Regions from separate parts of the Propionibacterium acidifaciens genome, predicted to be linked through region 3. Evidence: riboswitches for the same ligand, from Rfam matches in the RefSeq annotation. Region 3 holds a riboswitch; each other region holds the start of a gene.
The links. A riboswitch is a leader RNA that binds a small molecule or an ion and turns the genes downstream of it on or off. The one in region 3 is predicted to bind cobalamin.
Positions count from the first base shown of each region.

Region 1: another riboswitch for cobalamin. It lies ahead of EGX94_RS05445 (FecCD family ABC transporter permease); the one in region 3 lies ahead of cobI (precorrin-2 C(20)-methyltransferase).
Region 2: another riboswitch for cobalamin. It lies ahead of EGX94_RS05140 (energy-coupling factor ABC transporter permease); the one in region 3 lies ahead of cobI (precorrin-2 C(20)-methyltransferase).
Region 4: another riboswitch for cobalamin. It lies ahead of EGX94_RS09620 (ABC transporter substrate-binding protein); the one in region 3 lies ahead of cobI (precorrin-2 C(20)-methyltransferase).

Region 1 is NZ_CP033719.1:1,275,765-1,277,946, reverse strand. Features, by position in the region: gene EGX94_RS05450 (hypothetical protein) at 1-731, shown strand, start outside; cobalamin riboswitch at 1,074-1,292, shown strand; gene EGX94_RS05445 (FecCD family ABC transporter permease) at 1,378-2,182, shown strand, end outside.
Region 2 is NZ_CP033719.1:1,208,282-1,210,463, forward strand. Features, by position in the region: gene EGX94_RS05135 (VOC family protein) at 194-592, shown strand; cobalamin riboswitch at 1,010-1,143, shown strand; gene EGX94_RS05140 (energy-coupling factor ABC transporter permease) at 1,177-1,887, shown strand; gene EGX94_RS05145 (energy-coupling factor ABC transporter substrate-binding protein) at 1,880-2,182, shown strand, end outside.
Region 3 is NZ_CP033719.1:355,424-357,605, reverse strand. Features, by position in the region: gene EGX94_RS01535 (DNA polymerase IV) at 1-964, shown strand, start outside; cobalamin riboswitch at 1,086-1,215, shown strand; gene cobI (precorrin-2 C(20)-methyltransferase) at 1,245-2,042, shown strand; gene cobM (precorrin-4 C(11)-methyltransferase) at 2,039-2,182, shown strand, end outside.
Region 4 is NZ_CP033719.1:2,270,173-2,272,354, forward strand. Features, by position in the region: gene rplL (50S ribosomal protein L7/L12) at 1-397, shown strand, start outside; gene EGX94_RS09615 (hypothetical protein) at 601-1,236, shown strand; cobalamin riboswitch at 1,293-1,434, shown strand; partial or broken gene EGX94_RS09620 (ABC transporter substrate-binding protein) at 1,429-2,182, shown strand, end outside.

The DNA.
Region 1 (2,182 bases), 920 kb from region 3:
GCGGCGTGCACGACGGCGAGTTGATCGTCACCGGGGCGGCCGGCTCCGACACCGAGCAGGTGCGCGCGATCGGCTCCGACGGCGCCCTCGACTGGCAGCTCGACCTGCCCTGGTGGGGCCAGTGCCGCTTCCTCGTCGACCACCTCGGCTGCGTCTCGTACGCCGACTCGCAGGTCGCCGTCGTCGACCTGTCCACGGGCTCCTTCTCGCTCGAACCCACCGAGTACGAGCACTCGGGGCAGGAACTGTCGGTCGGGTGGGCGTGGAACGGCTTCACGACCAACGACGCCGGCGATGAGCGGGCCCGGAGGGTCCGCGACCTGACCGGTTCCGAACAGGGCCGGATCACCTCCTCGGGGGGTCCCGACTACGGCTCCGACCGTCTGCTCTACTCCCGCGAGGATCTGCTCGCCGGGGGCTCCCGGCCCACCCGGATCGGGGTCGACGCCACCGGGCGGGTCGTGGCCGTCCGCTCCGGCTCCGGCATCAGGACGCTGCCCTCGCGCGGCCGCATCGACGCCGACTCCGTCGACCTGGTGAGCGCCGACGGCTCGGTGCTGCTGGCCCGCACCTACACCCGCCGCGGCCGGGCCGGCGACGGCGACACCTGGGCCGTCTACGCGGCCGATGGCGCGAAGCGCCAGGACCTGCCGCGCGTCACGTCGTCCGTCGACGGCCTGCTCGTGGACGAGACGGGCGGCACGACGACGGTCCTCGTGCCGCGGGGCTGACACCGCGCCGGCGACGGGCCGCCGCACCGGCGTCTGCTGCACCGGCGTCTGCTGCACCGGTGTTCTGCGGGGCCGGTCTCCCGCTGCACTGATGGGCCGCGGGACCGGCGTTCCGCGGGGCGGACTCGCCACGGGCCGCCTCCGGCCGCCATCCTGAGCCGTTGCCCGGTCTTCCGCGGTGCGCCGTTGGTGGGCGCCGGGAGGCAGGATGAGCTTCTCACTGCTCGCCGGGCGTCTGTCAAGCGTCTTCGGGGTGGTCGTCGGTCGTGGCTGTTGGGCGTCGGGGGCCGGGTGAGCTTCTCACTTCTTGTTCGGCTATGGCGGTCTGCGGGCCGTGGCTAATGTGACGTCCGCTGGTTCGGTTCGTCGTCGCCGGTGCGCGTCGGCGGATCGTCGTAAGAGGGAATCCGGTGCGAGTCCGGAGCTGTCCCGCAGCGGTCAATGGGAACGAGGCTGCGTCGAGTGCACTGGGCTCTTGGGTCCGGGAAGCAGCGGTCGAGGAAGCCGGGGTGATCCGGAGTGCCCATGAGCCCGAAGACCTGCCGGCCCGGCGGTGTCCGCCGTCGGTTCACGCTGTGCCCCGCGGGGGCTCGCAGGCCCTGCCGTGCGCGCATCCCCGGGGGCGAGTCCCGCCGAGGAGCGCATCATGGGCCGTGCCGTCGCGGACCGGACCGCCGGCGCGGTGCTGCCCGTTCCCGCCGGGGTCGCGCCCGTCGTCCCGGCGAGGCGCGGCCGGGCGATCCGGCGGATCGTCCTCATCGGCGCTCTGCTCGTCATCACGCCTGCGCTCACCATCGCGATGGGCCCGGCCGCCGTGCCCCTGCACGACGTCTTCGGCGTCATCGCGAGTCACGTCCCGGGCCTGCCGGTGGACATCACGTGGGACCGCACGATCGACGCCATCGTCTGGCGGACCCGGCTGCCCCGCATCATCGGGTCCATGGCGGTCGGGGCGATCCTCGGGGTGTCGGGCGTCGTCATGCAGGCGATCGTCCGCAACCCGTTGGCCGAGCCGTACGTCCTGGGCGTCAGCTCGGGGGCCTCCACCGGCGCCGCCCTCGCGATGATCACCCTCGGCGTCTCCTCGGGTGGTCTCGTCGGCCTGCTCGCCTTCGGCGGCGCCTCCCTGGCCACCGCGGCGGTGCTCGCCGTCGCCGGACGCACCCACAGCCCGCTGCACCTGGTGCTCGGCGGCCTGGCCGTCGGCTTCGGCTTCCAGGCGGTGACGAACCTCATCATCTTCTCGGCCGACTCGGCGGAGGCGGGCCAGTCGGTGTCCTTCTGGATGCTCGGCTCGATGGCCCGCATCGGCGTCGGCGACCTGCCCCGCCTCGTCGTCACCGCCGGCCTGCTCGCCATCGCCATGGCGGTCCTGGGGCCGGTGCTCGACGCGCTGGCCAGCGGCGACCGCACCGCCCAGTCCGTCGGCGTCGAGCCGGGCCGGGCCCGCA
Region 2 (2,182 bases), 850 kb from region 3:
ATGCCGTCACCGCCCGGGCGGGAGAGGCCCCGGGCCCCGCCCCGAGACGTGCACGCTCGCGCACGTGCGCCGCCCCGGGCGGAGGAGGAGCCGAGGAGCGCTGCGAGCCCGTCCGGATCGGGTCGTCGCGCCCGCCGGAGCCAGCTCGCCCGGGCCCTCGTCCTGAGACGATCCGGGTGGTTCACTCGATGCCATGAGCGCGTACCCGCAGATCACCGGCGTCCACCACATCGGCATCACCGTCACCGACCTCGACACGAGCGTGACCTGGTACACGCGGGTGCTGGGCGCCCGGGAGCTGCGACGCCTCGACATCGGCCCCATGACGAAGGCGCTGGTGCAGCTCGGCCCGGTGACGCTCGGCCTCGTCAGCCACGGCAGGACCGCGGCACCCGGCCCCTTCGACGAGCACCGCGCCGGCCTGGACCATCTGAGCCTCGCGGTGCCCGACACGGCCGTGCTGCGCGCCTGGGAGGCCCGGCTCGGGAGTGCGGGCGTGGAGAACAGCGGCATCGTCCGCGGAGCCACCGGCGCGCTCATCGCCTTCCGCGACCCGGACAACATCGCGCTGGAGTTCTACACGCTGTCCTGACGGCCCCGACCGAAGCGGTCCGAGCGGACTCTGCGAGCGGACTCGCTGTGCGGAGCATGCGCAATGACGATGAGGGTCGAAAAGGGAGAGTCCTCCGAGCGTCCTCGTTCTCCGCGCGGCGGAGCGCCCGTGGGCCCTGCGAACGGGTCATCCGGCATCCGGGCGACCGCCCGGCGTCCCGAAGGCGGGCGGGACCCGGTGCAGCGCTCCTTCCTCGTTCTCCGCGCGGCGGAGCGCCCGGCCCGGGCGGGACGGGACGACGGTGAGAAGGGCACTGACGGGAGCGGGCGCCCCCGAACCCGCGACCGGCCCCACCAGTCCGTTCCCTAGTCAGTCGTTCCATGCCGTCATGCGCAATCACGAAAGCAGATCAGAGGCGCGGGGACTTCCCGGGAGTCGCCTGGGGGCTCGGACCCCGCGGGTGCAATAATCCCGAGTGCACAAGCCCCTGACAGCGACGGGAAGCCGGTGGGAGTCCGGCACGGTCGCGCCACTGTGAGCATCGACGAGATGCGAGCCAGAGAACGTCCTGCTCGGGGCCCTTTCCGCGACGGGACGCACGATCCCGAGAAAGGAATGACTTCATGCACATCGCTGAAGGCGTTCTCCCCCCAGCCCAATGCGCCATCTGGTACGCGGCGGCCGCTCCGTTCGTGATCCACGGGGCGGTGAAGGTCGTCAAGGAGGTCAGGGAGCACCCCGAGAACAAGCTCCTGCTCGCCACCGCCGGCGCCTGCACCTTCCTGCTCAGCTCCATCAAGCTGCCGAGCGTCACCGGCTCGAGCTCGCACCCCACCGGCACCGGCGTCGGGGCGATCCTGTTCAAACCGCCGGTCATGGCGTTCATGGGCGTCATCGTGCTCGTCTTCCAGGCCCTGCTGCTCGCCCACGGCGGCATCACGACCCTCGGCGCCAACACCTTCTCCATGGCCATCGCGGGCCCGTGGATCGGCTACTGGGTCTACCTGCTCACGAAGAGGCTGCACGGGCCGAACGCCCTGGCGATCTTCCTGTGCATGGCGATCAGCGACCTCGCCACCTACTGCGTGACGAGCTTCCAGCTGGCCTTCGCCTTCCCCGACGCCTCCAGCGGCGTCGTCGGCGCGGCCCTCAAGTTCCTCGGCATCTTCGCCGTCTCGCAAGTCCCGCTGTCCATCATGGAGGGCTTCCTCGGCATCCTCCTGTTCCGCTTCCTGGTGAGGGTCGCCGCCCCGCAACTGGCCGGTCTCGGCTTCGACATCGGCGCAGGCCGGGCCGGCGCCGCGGCCGTCGCGAAGGAGGACTCCCATGTCTGAGACCACCACGAGCAGGACCGGCGCGGCCGGGACCGCGGACACCGGATCCAGCGCCCTGACCAGCTCGAAGAAGTGGGTGACCTGGGCGCTGCTCGGCGCCGTCGTCCTCATCTTCCTCATCTCGCTCGTCGTGGGCAACAAGATGGCCTCCGACCCGGACGAGGCCTTCGGCGGCACGGACGACGCGGCCACCGAGGCGGCCGAGCAGGCCGGCGCCGAGCCCTGGTTCAAGCCGCTGTTCGAACCGGCCGGTGAGGTCGAGTCGGGCCTGTTCGCCATCCAGGCGGCCATCGGC
Region 3 (2,182 bases):
CATCGCCCCCGGCCGGGAGCCCGACTTCATCGCGCCGATGAGCGTGCGGGCCATCCCCGGCATCGGCCCGGCCACCACTGAGAAGCTCAGCCGACTCGGGATCCGCACGGTCGCCGAGCTGCGCGAGGCGAGCCCCCGCGAGCTCGTCCGCGAACTCGGCCGGGCCGTGGGGGAGTACGTCCACGGCATCGCCTTCGCGCAGGACGACCGGCCGGTGGCGCCGCGAGGGGAGGCCAAGTCGATCTCGGTCGAGGACACCTTCGAGCAGGACATCACCGAGTCGGCCGCGGTCGCCGAGGTCATCGCCGCCGACGCCAGGCTCGTCGCCGTCCGGCTCGCCAGGGCGGGCCTGTTCGCCCGCACCGTCACCGTCAAGGCCCGCATGGCCGACTTCAGCACGGTGAGCCGCTCACGCACCCTGCTCGGCGCCACCGACCATCCCGAGCGCATCGCCGCCGTCGCCCAGGGCCTGGCCGGGGCGATCGACCCCCGCGGCGGCGTACGGCTCCTCGGCGTGGGCGTCTCGAACTTCACGCAGGCCGCCCAGGAGGAGCTCTTCGAGGTCGACGACGCGGAGCCGGCCGCCGGCCGGCTCGTGCGCCACGACGAGGCGGCCCCGTCGGTCACGGTGCGCCATCCGGAAGCCGGCTTCCCGCCCGGCATGGACGTCGAGCACGACGAATGGGGCCGCGGCTGGGTGTGGGGCTCGGGGCACGGCATCGTGACGGTGCGCTTCGAGCACCGCGGCGGGCCCGTCGGCCCGGTCCGCTCCCTGCGCGCCGACGACCCCCTGCTGCACCGCGCCGGGCTCCTCCCGCTGGCGGCCGCTGTGCCCGAGGACGACGAGGACGACGGGCACGGGCCGGGCTGGGCGCGCCGGATGCGCGACCTGGGCGCCGCGCGGGTGCCGTCCGAGGACGCCCGGCCGTCGCCCGGGGAGAGCGCCCGCACGGTTCACAACTGACCTGCCGTCCGAGGGCGCCCGGCCGTCGCGGGCCCGGGCCGCGGGGCCGTGCCGGCCCGCCGCCGGTCCGCCGCGCGGGGCCCTGCGGCGCCCGAGGCTGGGGGCGGGGGCTTCGGGCGTGTGACACACTGTGCAGTGCAGTTCCGACGAGGAATCCGGTGCCCGGCCGAGCCGGTGGTCCGGAGCGGTCCCGCCACTGTGATCCGGCTCCGGCCGGTCAGCCAGACACTCGCGGCGCTGCACGGCGAGAACCATTGGGCGAGGCACCTGAGGAGGCCATGTGAGCGAGAGCGCGCGCCCCGACATCGGATCCGGCGGCCCCGGTCGCGGCGGCGGCCGGCGGCGCTTCATCGGGGTCGGGGTGGGCCCCGGCGATCCCGAACTGGTCACCTTCAAGGCGGCGAGGGTGCTGCGGACGGCCGGCGTCATCCTCGTCCCCGCCACCGAGGCCTCCGCCGACGGCCCCGGGCGCGCCGAGCGGATCATCGCCGACGTCGTCCCCGACGGCGCGGCCCGCATCAGGCGCATCCCCTTCTCGATGGCCCAGCGCCGCGGCGTCGGCGCCCGCCGCGCCGACAGCTGGCGGGCCAGCGCCGACGCCGCCGTCGAGGCCTTCGGGTCCGGCTGCCGCACCGTCGCCTTCGCCACCGTCGGCGACCCGGCCGTCTTCTCCACCTTCAGCTATCTGCGCGCCACGCTCGCCCGGCGCATGCCCGACGTCGACTACGAGCTCGTGCCCGGCATCACCGCCATGCAGGCCCTGGCCGCCGCGAGCACCACCCCGCTGGCCGAGGGCCGCGAGATCCTCGCCCTCGTGCCGGCCACCGTCGGGCCCGACAGGCTCGGGCGGCTGCTCGACGTCGCCGATTCGGCCGCCATCTACAAGGGAGGACGCACGCTGCCCGAGGTGCTGCGGGCCCTGCGCGAGCGCGGCCGCCGGGCGGTCATCGGCACCGACGTCTCCCTGCCCGACCAGCGGCTCGTCGACCTCGACGAGATCGACGCCGACGAGACGCTGCCCTACTTCTCGGCCGTCCTCACGACGCCCGAGCGCACCATCACAGGAGGCCGGATATGAGCGAGCGGCCCGCAGGAGCCGAGCCCGCGGACGACGAGCCCGACGTCGACGCGATCGACCATGCGCGGATCGACGCGCCGCCGGTCCCCGCCCCCGGGCACGACCGCCCGCGCGGCCTCGTCGTCTTCGTCGGGGCGGGC
Region 4 (2,182 bases), 1.2 Mb from region 3:
GGCGAAGCTCAGCACCGAGGAGCTCCTTGACCAGTTCAAGGACATGACCCTCATCGAACTGTCCGATTTCGTGAAGGCCTTCGAGGAGGCCTTCGACGTCGAGGCCGCCGCCCCCGTGGCCGTCGCGGCGGCCCCGGCCGCCGGCGTCGCCGCCGCTGACGGCGAGGCCGCCGCCGACGAGGGCGATGCCGAGGTGGACGTCGTCCTCGAGGCCGCCGGCGACAAGAAGATCCAGGTCATCAAGGAGGTCCGTACTCTCACGAGCCTCGGCCTCAAGGATGCCAAGGATCTCGTCGAGGCCGCCCCGAAGGTCCTCCTCGAGAAGGTTGCCAAGGAGACCGCCGAGCAGGCCAAGGAGAAGCTCGAGGCCGTCGGCGCCACCGTCTCCTTCAAGTGAGACGCTCCGGAGCGAGGCGCACGGCTCGGCCCGTCGGCTGAGGAACGGCGCCGCAACGGGCACCACCCCGCGGGGTGGTGCCCGTTCGTCGTCCCGGTGCGCTCCTTCCGCCCGGGGCCTGAACGGCTCCCGGACGGGGCGAACCGGTACGGTGGAGGCGTCCCGGGGGGGGGAGTCGGGCGCAACGGGGGAGGATCGACCTTTTGAACGCAGCACGGGGCGGGCCGGCGCGGAGTGGGCGCAGCCGCGGTGAGATCATCCGGTGGTCGACCATCGGGCTGGCGCTCGCGCTCGTCGTCGTGCTCTTCGCGCTCGGCGCCGGGCCCTCGCGGGACGAGCGGGCCACCGCCGGTTCGGAGTCGGCCCGGGCGATCTCCACGACGCCCGCCACGGCCGGCTCGCCGGCCGGTTCCTCGCTGTCGACCGACACCCAGGCCTACGGCGAGCTGTCGGGTCACGCCGATGCCGGCTGGGCGAGCATCCAGCCGGTGCAGGGCCAGTGGGCGGCCCTGGTGGGCAGCCATGTCGTGCTGTCGCCGAACCAGCCCGCCTCGCGTCCCAGCGGCAAGGCCACCGTCGACTCCGCGCCGATCGTCCTCGCGGAGTACGAGGCGCTCGTCGACCGCTTCGCCTTCGACGGCACCCAGGTGCTGCTCGTGCGCCGTTCGGCCTACGGTCCGGCGGTCACCGACGACCAGTTCATCTTCGTCACCCTCGTCTCCAAGGGCTTCGGCTCCGGCGGGGACGTCCAGGGCTGGTGCGACGAGCACTACGCGAACCTCGGCGCCGGCGCCGACCGTGATGCGGCGTGCACGCCGGTCCAGTTGCAGAGGCGCTGAGGCGCTGAGGGGCGCCCGACGGGTGGTGCCGGGCGGTGGTCGTGGCCAATGTGGCGTCCGCTGGTTCGGTTCGTCGTCGCCGGTGCGCGTCGGCGGATCGTCGTAAGAGGGAATCCGGTGCGAGTCCGGAGCTGTCCCGCAGCGGTCAATGGGAACGAGGTCGAGGGCCAGCAGGTCGGCAACGCGGCGGCGGGCGACCCGGCCCTGCGCAGGGCCATGGTGACGGGCGTGAACCGTCAGCAGATGATCGACGACAGCCTCATGGGCCACGGCACCGTCGCCCTCGACATCTTCGACTCGTTCGACTGGGGCATCAAGGCCGACACCGCCTCGCTCGTGGACGGCGACGCGGCCGGCGCCCAGAGGATCCTCGAGGACGCGGGCTGGCGGGCCGGCTCGGACGGCATCCGCGCCGAGGACGACCAGCGGGCCTCCTTCCAGCTGCTCTACCCGCCGAACGACTCGGGGCGCCAAGCCATCGCCGAGGCCTTCTCGGCGCAGATGGCCCCGCTGGGCATCGAGGTCGAACCGACGTCCGGCGACTTCACCTGGCAGGTCGACCACAACCGCTCCAACGCGGTCGTCCTCGGCGGCGGCCGACTCAACCCCTACCACGAATACACCATGCTCCGCAGCTCGTCGGGCCACTCGCGCGGCTGGTCGAACATCTCCTGCTACGCCAATCCGACCGTCGACGGGCACCTCGACGAGGCGCTGGCCGCCTCCGACCAGGGGACCGCCCGCGAGCAGTGGCACGCGGCGCTGTGGGACGGCACGACCGGCGGCTCGATCCTCGGCGACGCCCCGTACGTGACGATCTGCTACATCGTGACGATCTGCTCCATCACGCACAACTACTTCGTGCGCGACGGCCTCGGCATCGGGACCCAGCGCGTGCACCCCCACGACCACTTCCTCCAGGTCATCCACAACCTCGGCTCGTGGG